DNA from 2 places in the Ottowia sp. VDI28 genome. Region 1 is predicted to be linked to the other one. Evidence: predicted binding sites of a transcription regulator. Region 1 holds the regulator's gene; the other holds the start of a gene.

Region 1 (5,282 bases):
GCCTTGCTGTCGATCAATGGTGCTTTGGTGCTGGTGCTTGGTATCGTTCCGGGCGCATTGATGACGTTGTGCGCCAAGGCCATCGTGCAAATGCTGGGAACGTAAGGCAGCCTCGCTGTCTCTCAACAGGATGTCCCAGAGCTTTGCCATTTGGCTATTGATCCTGCTGGCTTTTGTGGCTGCCAATCTGCCGTTTCTGAACCAGCGCCTGCTGTCTGTCTATCCGCTCCGTGGCGGCAAGTCGCTGGCTTGGCGCTTGGCTGAACTGGTATTTTGGTACTTCGTTATCGGCGGCATTGGTCTGGGGTTGGAGCAGAGCGCCGGCCAGATTTCGCCGCAGGGGTGGCAGTTTTACGCCATCACGGGAGCGCTGTTTCTGACTTTGGCGTTCCCGGGCTTTGTCTACCGCTACCTGCTTCGGCGGGGCCGGTAATCCTGCAAATCCTGCCAGACCGTGCAAATGGAATGGCAGCAGAATGCACCTGCCAGCATCGCTTCCAGGATAATCCCTCCATGAGCTCCGATCCCCATCTGCAAGAAACCCGCGTCAGTAGCGAAGAAGTGCTGCGTGGCGGCTTCCTGCAGGTTTTGCGGGACACGGTGCGCCTTCCCGATGGCGCGCAAACCTACCGCGAATACATTGTTCATCCGGGCGCGGTGATGATCATTCCGCTGATCGAAGCCGAGGACGGGAGCGTGCGCGTGTTGATGGAGCGCCAATACCGCTATCCGGTGGGGAATGTCATGATCGAGTTTCCCGCCGGCAAACTCGATGCAGGTGAAGCGCCGCTGGTATGTGCCCAGCGCGAGTTGCGGGAAGAGACCGGTTACACCGCTCGCCAATGGGCGCGTGCAGGGAGATTACATCCGGGTATTTCATATTCCACCGAGTTCATCGAAATCTGGTTTGCCCGCGGCCTCTCAGAGGGCAAGTCCCAGTTGGATGAGGGGGAGTTCCTGGAAGTTTTCAGCGCCACGCCGCAAGAAATTCTTGACTGGTGCCGCAACGGCCAGATCACGGATGGCAAGACCCTGACCGGCGCGCTGTGGCTGCAAAACGTCCTGGCTGGCGCCTGGACGCTCGAATGGCGGGAAGCTTAAGTCATGAAGGTATTGGATCTTCAGTGCCATCACGGACACGTTTTCGAGGGCTGGTTCGCTTCGGAAGACGATTTTCAGCAGCAGGTATCCAGTCAGTTACTGACGTGCCCCATGTGCGGCGATACCTCGGTGAGCAAGCTACCTAGCGCCCCGCGTTTGAACCTGGGCGCTTCCGGGGCGCCTGTGACCGCTGAACCCTCCCAAGCCTCGCCGGGTGGGGCAGGAGCGTCTGAACCGGTGGCTGCACTGCCGCCAGCTTCACTGCAGGCCGCCTGGATGCAGATGGTGCGCCGCGTGATGGCCAACACCGAAGACGTGGGCGAGCGCTTCGCGGAAGAAGCTCGCAAGATTCACTATGGGGAGTCGGACGAGCGGGGTATCCGAGGCCAAGCTACTCCAGAGGAAACCGAAGCCTTGCTGGATGAGGGCATTGCAGTCGTGCCGCTGCCCGTGCCTCCGGGATTCAAGGATACGTTGCAGTAAAGCCGGCTGACGAGACTAGAGGCCTATTGCGGCGGCGTTTTGCGACGGCCTACCGCCTGGCCTATTGCGGCGTGATCACTTCTCGCAGCGCCTGGGTGTTCAGAATACGCACATGCCGCTGCTTGACTTCCACCAGGCCGTCTTCGGCAAACTTGGAAAAAGCCCGGCTCACGGTTTCCAGCTTGAGGCCCAGGTAGCTCCCAATTTCCTCGCGGGTCATGCGGAGAATCAGTTCCGACTGCGAAAAGCCTCGTGCGTGTAGCCGCTGCACCAGATTCAGCAGAAAGGTGGCCAGGCGCTCTTCGGCCCGCATGCTGCCAAGCAGCAGCATCACACCGTGTTCGCGCACGATTTCGCGGCTCATGATCTTGTGCACATGGCTCTGCAGCGCTGGCACTTCGCGCGAGAGCTCTTCGATGCGGTCGAACGGCATCACGCAGACTTCAGCATCTTCCAGCGCAATGGCATCGCAGGTATGGTGATCGTCCACGATGCCATCGAGGCCGATGATCTCGCCGGCCATTTGAAAACCTGTGACCTGATCGCGGCCGTCTTCGGAAGCAATGCAGGTTTTGAAGAAGCCCGTGCGTATGGCGTAGAGCGCTGAAAAGGGTTCTCCATTGGAGAACAGGGAGGCGCCCCGCCGGATTTTGCGCCGAGTGGCTACGAGTTCGTCCAACCTGTCGAGATCACTGCCCGACAAGTCCATGGGCATGCACAACTCACGCAGGTTGCAGTTGGAGCAGGCTACTTTGATGGCTTGAGGAGTCATTGTGGTGTCGGCGTGCGCACTAGGGCGAACTAGGGCGAGATGGTGGGCGAAGTGGTCGGCGAGGTAGTAAAGCGATGACTCATTGTAGGCTGCCCAGCGAATTGATCCACCGCAAACCTTGCGGCAATGGCCTCCATCTCTTGATCGGGATCAAGGAAATTTCATCTTTCCTGCGCGACCATCGACTCTGCTATCGAGGATATCTCCTGAATGACTACTGTGACCCCAGAATTGCTCCAGCGTTTCGATGTGCCTGGCCCGCGCTACACATCCTACCCCACGGCGGACCGGTTCGTGGAGGCGTTTGGCCAGGCTGACTATGTGCAGGCCCTGGAGCAGCGGCGCCATGGCCCCGCGGCCATGACGCTGCCGCTTTCGCTCTATGTGCATATTCCGTTCTGTGAGTCGCTTTGTTATTACTGCGCCTGCAACAAGATCATTACCAGGCACCATGAGCGCAGCGCGCCTTATCTGAGTTATTTGAGCCGCGAAGTCGATCTGCACGTGCAGCGCATCGGCCACGGGGTCAACGTGAGCCAGTTGCATCTGGGCGGCGGCACGCCTACGTTCTTCAATGACGGCGAGCTGGGCGGGCTGATGGGCATGCTGCGGCAGAATTTCAATCTAGTGCCCGGGGGGAGTACTCGATCGAGATCGATCCCCGGACCATTGACGAGGAGCGCCTTCGCACCCTGGCGCGCCTGGGCTTCAACCGCTTGTCCTTCGGAGTGCAGGATTTTGATCCAGACGTGCAGAAGGCGGTGCACCGCATCCAGCCCGCGGAGCAAGTGTTTTCCCTGGTGGCGGCGGCCAGGCGTATCGGCTTTGAGTCGATCAACGTCGATCTGATCTACGGCTTGCCCAAGCAAACCCCCGAATCTTTCGATCGCACGCTGGCGCAAGTGGCCGAATTGCGGCCTGATCGCATCGCTCTTTACGGGTACGCTCACCTGCCGGAGCGCTTCAAACCTCAGCGGCGCATCATTGCGATCGATCTGCCGGGGGCCGGCAACAAAGTGGCGATGCTGGCACGCGCACTCGCCGCGTTCGAGGCGGCAGGGTATATCTATGTGGGCATGGACCACTTCGCGTTGCCGAACGATTCCCTGGCTGTCGCCAAGCGGCAGGGCCGGTTGCATCGGAATTTCCAGGGCTATAGCACTCAGCCTGACTGCGACCTGATCGGCCTGGGCGTATCAGCCATCGGCAAAATAGGCGCGGTCTACAGCCAGAACGCCAAGACACTGGAAGAGTATCAGGACGCGCTCGACCATGGGTTGCTGCCTGTGGCCCGGGGTCTAGCTGTCTCACGAGACGATCTGGTCCGGCGTTCGATCATCATGGCACTGATGTGCCAGGGACGCTTGCACTTCGAGGCTATCGAGATCGCGCACCTCATCGATTTCAAGCGCACCTTTGCCGCTGAGCTGGAAGTGCTGCGCGGCATGCAGGCGCAGGGGCTGGTAGAGTTGTCTGATTCCGGTATTGAGGTGACCCCCATGGGGTGGTTCTTCGTGCGGGGTGTGGCGATGGTGTTCGACAAATACCTGCAAGCCGATCGCACGCGGGCGCGTTTTTCGAAGATCATCTGACGAGCTCGTAGATACGTTTTAAACAGGTTCCGAGGAGTAGCACCCGGAATGTCGTCATTCATATGCTGACGTCACTTGCGCTCACAGCTTTCGGCATGGGACTGGCCGGCGGTCCGCATTGCATTGCCATGTGCGGGGCCGCTTGCGCCGGTATCGGCCAAACCGCCGGAGCGCGCAGCACTTCGGCGATGAGCCTGTTCCAGGCTGGGCGCATCATCGGGTATGCCACGCTCGGTGGCCTGGCCGCCGCTTCATTGCAAGGCATCGGCTGGCTGACCACACAGAGCGCCGCAATCCGTCCTGTGTGGACTCTGCTCCACGTGGCGGCCGTCGTGATTGGTCTGCTGCTGCTGGTGCAGGCCCGCCAGCCGGTATGGATCGAGCAGGGCGCGCGCCGGATCTGGGCGGCGGTTCGCGGCTTCCAGCAAAAGCGCGGGCGCAGCGCGCCATTGATAATCGGCGCGCTCTGGGCCTTCATGCCCTGCGGCCTGCTGTATTCCGCCTTGATGGTGGCCGCTTTGGCCGGCAGCGTAGCCGGTGGCGCCGTCACCATGGCGCTCTTCGCGCTCGGCAGCAGCGTGTCGCTGATGCTCGGCCCCTGGCTGCTGTTGCGGCTGCCCGCGAGTATCAGGGAGAGTGGGGCGTGCGCCTGGCTGGCTTGGCCCTGATGGCGGCTTCAGGCTGGGCGCTGTGGATGGGCCTGGTGCACGACCAGGCTCCCTGGTGCGTTACACCGACGTAATACCCTTGTAGAGCATGTATGCCCCCAGCAGGTACAGAATGCTGGCAAAGGCGCGCTTGAGCTTCTTGACCGGCAGTGCGTGCGCAGCGCGTGCGCCCTGCGGCGCCATCAGGACGCTGAAGCAGGCGATGACCACCAGCGCAGGTAGCCACAGGTAGCCGAAGGAGTAGGGCGGGAGTCCCTCGATATTCTGGCCGGAGACGATATAACCGATCACATTGGCCAAGGCAATCGGAAAACCGAGCGCGGCGCTGGTGGCCACCGCGTTGTGAATGGCCACGTTGCACCAGGTCATGAAGGGCACGCTGACGAAGCCGCCACCAGCGCCGACCAGCCCTGACAGAAGGCCGATCACGCCGCCCGCGCCCAGCAGTCCCGCGGTGCCGGGAATCTGCCGCGTAGGGGCCGGTTTCTTGTCGAGAAACATCTGCGTCGCGGAAAATCCCACAAAGGCCGCGAACACCAGCGCCAGTATGGAACCTTTGAGAATGGCGAAAATTCCGAGGCTGGCAATCATGGCGCCCAGTACGATGCCGGGTGCCAGCGCCTTCACGATGTCCCAGCGCACAGCACCTCGCCGGTGGTGCGCGCG
Region 2 (5,282 bases), 1.4 Mb from region 1:
GGAGCGCAGCGCAGGGACGCGGGCAGTGGGGTCGCCTTTCTTCTGCCTACTCTTCTTTGGCGACGCAAAGAAGAGTAGGTGCACCGCCGGGGGCAATCCCGGCCTCCGACCTCAATTCAAACAACAGAAGGCTATTAAAAAAGCAGCAGTAGAGGCGAGACCCAAGACAAGTCACACCGCACGAGTAATCCCCCCATCCACCCGAATATTCTGCCCAGTGATATACCCCGCCCCATCCGACAACAAAAAAGCCACCGTCGCAGCGATTTCCTCAGCCTTCCCATACCGTCCCATAGGCACGCTGCCACGCCGCTCGTCGGTAGCAGGCAAGCTGTCGATCCAACCTGGCAAGACGTTGTTCATGCGGACATTCTTCGCCGCATAGGTATCGGCAAAAATCTTGGTGAAGCTGGCCAGCCCGGCGCGGAAGACGGCCGAGGTTGGGAACATCTCGGAAGGCTCGAAGGCCCAGGCGGTGGAGATGTTGACAATGGTGCCACCGCCTTGTGCCGCCATGATCGGAGCTACCAACCGGGTAGGCCGCACGGCGCCGAGGAAGTAAACCTCCATGCCCTTGTGCCAATCCTCGTCGCTGATGTCGAGGACAGGCCCGCGCGGGCCATGGCCAGCCGAATTGACGAGGGCATCGATACGGCCCCACCGCTCCATCGCCAGATCAACGAGCCGCCGCACGTCGTCATTCGACTGGTTGGAGCCCGTCACGCCCACGCCGCCGAACTCCTTGGCCAGTGCTTCGCCTTTGCCCGACGAGGAAAGCACGGCAATGCGATAACCGTCATGGGCCAGTTTGCGGGCGGCCGCCGCACCCATGCCAGAACCACCCGCGGTGATAAGCGCTACTTTTTCTACAGTCATAAAAATCTCCAATAGCTTGATAGTCAGACCAATTATGTGGGTTCGGTGGAAAATTCTCACGTCATGAATTAATGCGATAGAGTGTAGAAAAACTATGGTCTTAGCCTGTGGCGTCCGCAATCATGATTTCATCCCGCCGAAAGCTGCCCCCGTTGAATGCCTTGCGCGCCTTTGAGGTTTCCGGCCGCAGGCTGAGTTTTCGCGCCGCGGCCGATGAGTTGGGCGTGACGCAAGGGGCCGTTGCGCAGCAGGTGCGCGCCTTGGAATCGCATCTGGGCATGGCCTTGTTTCAGCGGCTCGCGCGTGGGTTGGCCTTGACACCACCGGGCGCGGCCTATCTTGCAGAGGTGACCCGTGCCTTCGATACCCTGGCGGAATCAACAGGCCGGCTCCTGGCGCAGCCAGACATGGTGACGATCAGCGTGACGCCCACGGTGGCCTCCAAGCTGTTGATTCCGCGCCTGGCCGAATTGCATACGGCCTTGCCCGGTGTGGAGTTGCGCACCGTGGCCACCGAGGCGCTATCGGATTTCGACCGCCATCAGGTGGATATTGCCGTGCGGCTGACCCGCATGCCGTTTCCGTCCGACCTGGAGGCGCGGTTGCTCTTTCGCCAGGAACTGATCGCCGTGGCAAGCCCGCACCTGGTAGGCGGATTGAAGCTTCCCTTGAGTGTTGAGCAGTTGCGGGCGCTTCCGCTTTTGCATGATGCCCACGACCATTGGCCGAGGTTCCTGCAGTCCGACAGCAAGCTGCCGGGGGCGGTGTTCAATCAGACGGCGCTGGCATTGGATGCCGCCCTCGCTGGCCAGGGCATGGCTCTGGCATGCCTGCCTTTCGTCGCCGCGGATCTGGAGGCTGGGCGGTTGGTGCGGGTGACGGATACGGCCGCCGCCATGGAAACCGATTACTTTCTCGTGCGCAAACGGTCTCCCGTTCCGAGAAAGGCTGCGAGCCAAGTATGGGATTGGTGCGCGAAAAGCCTGGCATGTCCGCAGGGGACGCTAGGGTGTGTCATCAATTAATTCCCCCACGCGTTGCCAAACCAGGGGGCGCCAGGCTAGGCGAGCGCCGTGTACTGGTGTACACAAGCGAGCCACAACAACGCATGGCGCCCCCTGGCTTGGCAATCCTACGGGCTGGCTCGCCCTGCGGCGTCTGCTTTGTCGGCAGTCTTGACCGTAGATCACTACGGCCTGCGCCTACCTTCGCGTATCCATCCCCGGGGCGAGCCAGCGCGTGGGGGAATTAATTGATGACACACCCTCATCCCGCGTGCCGAAGATTTACTTGATCCGGTGAGTGTTTGAGCGTAAGAACGTGTCCATGTTCTAAGAATTGATCTGTATCAAGCAAACGGCCGGCTAGAGGAACACAATAGGTCATCTCATCAGTCAGTGAAAGGAGCACATCATGTTCAAGCACATTCTGGTTCCAGTGGACGGCTCGACCACTGCATTGGCCGCTGTGGACAAGGCCATTGGCCTGGCCAAGGCATTCGACAGCGCCGTCACCATCATCTACGTGATTGATCCCTATCCTTTTACCGGTGTGGGGGCTGATTTTGCGTATGGGCAGGATCAATACCTGACCGCTGCCACTGCGGAGGCCAACACCGCCATCAAGACCGCGAGCGAACGCATGGCCGCGCAAGGCGTTCAGGCTGAGTCGCGCGTGGTCGAATCACATGCCATCTGGCGGGGCGTTCTGGAGGCTTCCGATGCCGCTGGCGCGGATCTGATCGTGATGGGCTCGCATGGCCGCCGCGGGCTGGAGAAGCTGGTGCTCGGCAGCGTGACGCAAAGCGTGCTCTCGCACTCCAAGATCACCACGCTGGTGGTGCGCAACTGTGAAGTGAAGGTTTAAGCGATCGTAGATACGTTCCAGGCGCACGCTTGAGCGAAGATTACGTGCGCTGGCGTCTGGCTTTGAGCTGAAGAAGGGTGGCGGCGGCCGAGAAGCCGATGCCCAAGGCACTGACCGCCACCCACCCGCCATTGCTCCAGGCCAGCATGGACGTGGCGGAACCAAGCGCGCCACCCAGGAACATCGCCCCCATCAGCACCGTGTTGAGGCGAGCGCGAGCAACAGGGCGCAGCGAGAACACGATGTGCTGGTTCGAGACCAGCGCACCCTGCATGCCGAAGTCGAGCAGGATGACGCCGACCATCATGCCGATCACCGTCCCCCAAGCGCCGAGCGTGATCCAGCCCGCGAGGGTCACGGCGGTGCCCAGCACTACCGCGCCTGCCGGCCCGCGCTTGTCGGCGAAACGTCCGGCGATCGGGGCCGCGAGAATACCTACCGTGCCGAGCAGGCCGAACAGGCCGGCGATGTCCGCGCCCATGCCGAAGGCCGGCTCTTCGAGGCGGAATGCCAGCACGGTCCAGAACACCGAGAAGGCCGCGAACAGCGCAGCTTGTGTCAATGCAGCCAGGCGCAATGCCGGAAATTCAGCCCACAGAGCTCCGATGGAACGCAGCAATTGACCATACGCCATCTTTTCTTCCGGCGCGCTGCGTGGCAGGAGTACGCCCATGAGCGCGGCGGCCGCGAGGGCAATCGGCACGGCCAGCCAGAACATCTCCCGCCATCCGGCGTGGGCGGCGACGAATCCCGCGAGCGTGCGGCTCAGCAGGATGCCTGTGAGCAAACCCGCCATGACCGTGCCGACCGTGGCGCCGCGGCGCGCGGGTGAGGCCAGATGCGCGGCGAAGGGCACGATTTGCTGTGCCACCGTGGACAGCAGACCGATGACCAGCGAGGCCAGCAGTAGGAACAGCGCGTTCGGCGCGATGGCTGCAAAGCAGAGCACCACCGATAGCAGCGCGAACTGCGCAACGATCAGGCGGCGGCGTTCGACGAGATCGCCAAGCGGAACCAGCGTGAACAACCCCAGCGCATACCCGAGTTGGGTTGCCGTCGGGATCGCCCCGGAAAGCTTGCCTGGCAGATCCTGCTGGATGATTGCCAGCATGGGTTGGCTGTAGTAAATGTTCGCCACCCCGATGCCCGCGGCGCCGGCCATGGCGAAAGTCGAGGCAAGGCCGAGGCGGGTTCCGGAATTCGCGCTATTGGTGGCGGCGTGCTGGTCTGACATGTCGAAAATCTCCTGGATATATGGCCTTCACGCTGGCGCGGGAGGCAAGAGGGCTGGATGCGTGAATGTTGGGGATGACCAGAAGATACGGGTTAATCTAAAAAAGATATAGTGTATGAAAATGATATTCGACTATATCAATATTTGATGTAATGGATTTTGATGCTCTGACGCTGCTGGTCGAAACAACCTCCGCGGGGAGCTTGGCGGCGGCGGCGCGCCGGCTTAGGCTTTCCCCCATGAAGGCCACGCGGCTGATTTCCGCGCTGGAGGAGGAGTTGGGCGTGCGGCTGCTGTACCGCACGACCCGGTCGCTTTCCCTCACCGATGATGGCCTCTCCTTTCTGCCGCACGCGAAGACGCTGCTCGAAGAGAGGGCGGCGGCCTTGGCGAGCGTCCGAGGCGGAGAGGCTCAGCCCGCGGGCTTGTTGCGGGTGAGCGCTTCGCTGGCATTCGGGCGTCAGGTCGTCGCGCCCATGATCGTCCGCTTCATGCGGACCTGGCCCGCCATGCAGGTCGATCTGAAGCTGACTGATACGGTGATCGACATCGTGGCCGAGGGCATGGATGTCGCCATCCGGATTGCCGAACTGCCGGACAGCAACCTGATCGCGCGGCGCATTGCCGACAACCCGCGGATTCTCGTGGCATCGCCAGCTTATGCCGACCAGTACAGCTTACCGGTGTCACTGGCGGATCTTCAGTGTCATGAATGCCTGACCAGCAGCGCTGCGATGCATTGGGCCTTTCGTACAGCGCAGGAAAGCCGCATGATCAGAGTGGGCGGGCGCTTCACGGCCAACTCGATCGATGCGCTGCACGAAGCCTGCCTTGGCGGGCTTGGCATTGCTTGCCTGTCCCGCTGGGACGTGGAAGCTGATCTCGCGCGCGGTGCGCTGCGCGAGATCGCATTGAGCGACGCTGCCCTTGAACCGCTCACGATCTGGGCGGTGTATGCCAGCCGCCATCTGGTGCCCGCGAAGGTGCGTTTTTTTATCGACGCTCTGGCCGAGCGGCTGTCGCCGAATGCGCCAGCCGCCACGGAACCGTAGCCGTAGCCAAAATGGCCTGAGCCGATTTACATGCGCTCGAAGATCGCGGCAATACCCTGGCCGCCGCCGATGCACATGGTCACCAGCGCATACTTGCCCTGAGTGCGCTGCAGCTCATAAAGCGCTTTCACGGTGATCAGCGCGCCGGTGGCGCCAATCGGGTGGCCGAGGGAGATGCCTGAACCGTTGGGGTTGACCTTGGCCGGATCTGCGCCCAAGCCCTTGGTCACGGCGCAAGCCTGGGCGGCGAAGGC

The links. The regulator FNR, encoded in region 1, switches genes on or off when oxygen is low (the NO sensors DNR and NnrR bind a similar motif). The targets are predictions, from matches to a motif close to TTGATNNNNATCAA.
Region 2: WJU18_RS20670 (universal stress protein) is a predicted target of FNR. The motif match lies at 2,215-2,228, and genes of this name have one in related genera.

The regions. Positions count from the first base shown of each region.
Region 1 is NZ_CP149820.1:2,925,908-2,931,189, forward strand. Features, by position in the region: gene nuoN (NADH-quinone oxidoreductase subunit NuoN) at 1-105, shown strand, start outside; gene WJU18_RS13980 (DUF2818 family protein) at 131-433, shown strand; gene WJU18_RS13985 (NUDIX domain-containing protein) at 514-1,101, shown strand; gene WJU18_RS13990 (DUF1178 family protein) at 1,105-1,584, shown strand; gene fnr (fumarate/nitrate reduction transcriptional regulator Fnr) at 1,646-2,356, opposite strand; partial or broken gene hemN (oxygen-independent coproporphyrinogen III oxidase) at 2,567-3,948, shown strand; gene WJU18_RS14005 (sulfite exporter TauE/SafE family protein) at 4,011-4,616, shown strand; gene WJU18_RS14010 (sulfite exporter TauE/SafE family protein) at 4,677-5,282, opposite strand, start outside.
Region 2 is NZ_CP149820.1:4,338,221-4,343,502, reverse strand. Features, by position in the region: gene WJU18_RS20680 (SDR family oxidoreductase) at 172-876, opposite strand; gene WJU18_RS20675 (LysR substrate-binding domain-containing protein) at 999-1,901, shown strand; gene WJU18_RS20670 (universal stress protein) at 2,290-2,742, shown strand; gene WJU18_RS20665 (MFS transporter) at 2,783-3,976, opposite strand; gene WJU18_RS20660 (LysR substrate-binding domain-containing protein) at 4,129-5,028, shown strand; gene bktB (beta-ketothiolase BktB) at 5,055-5,282, opposite strand, start outside.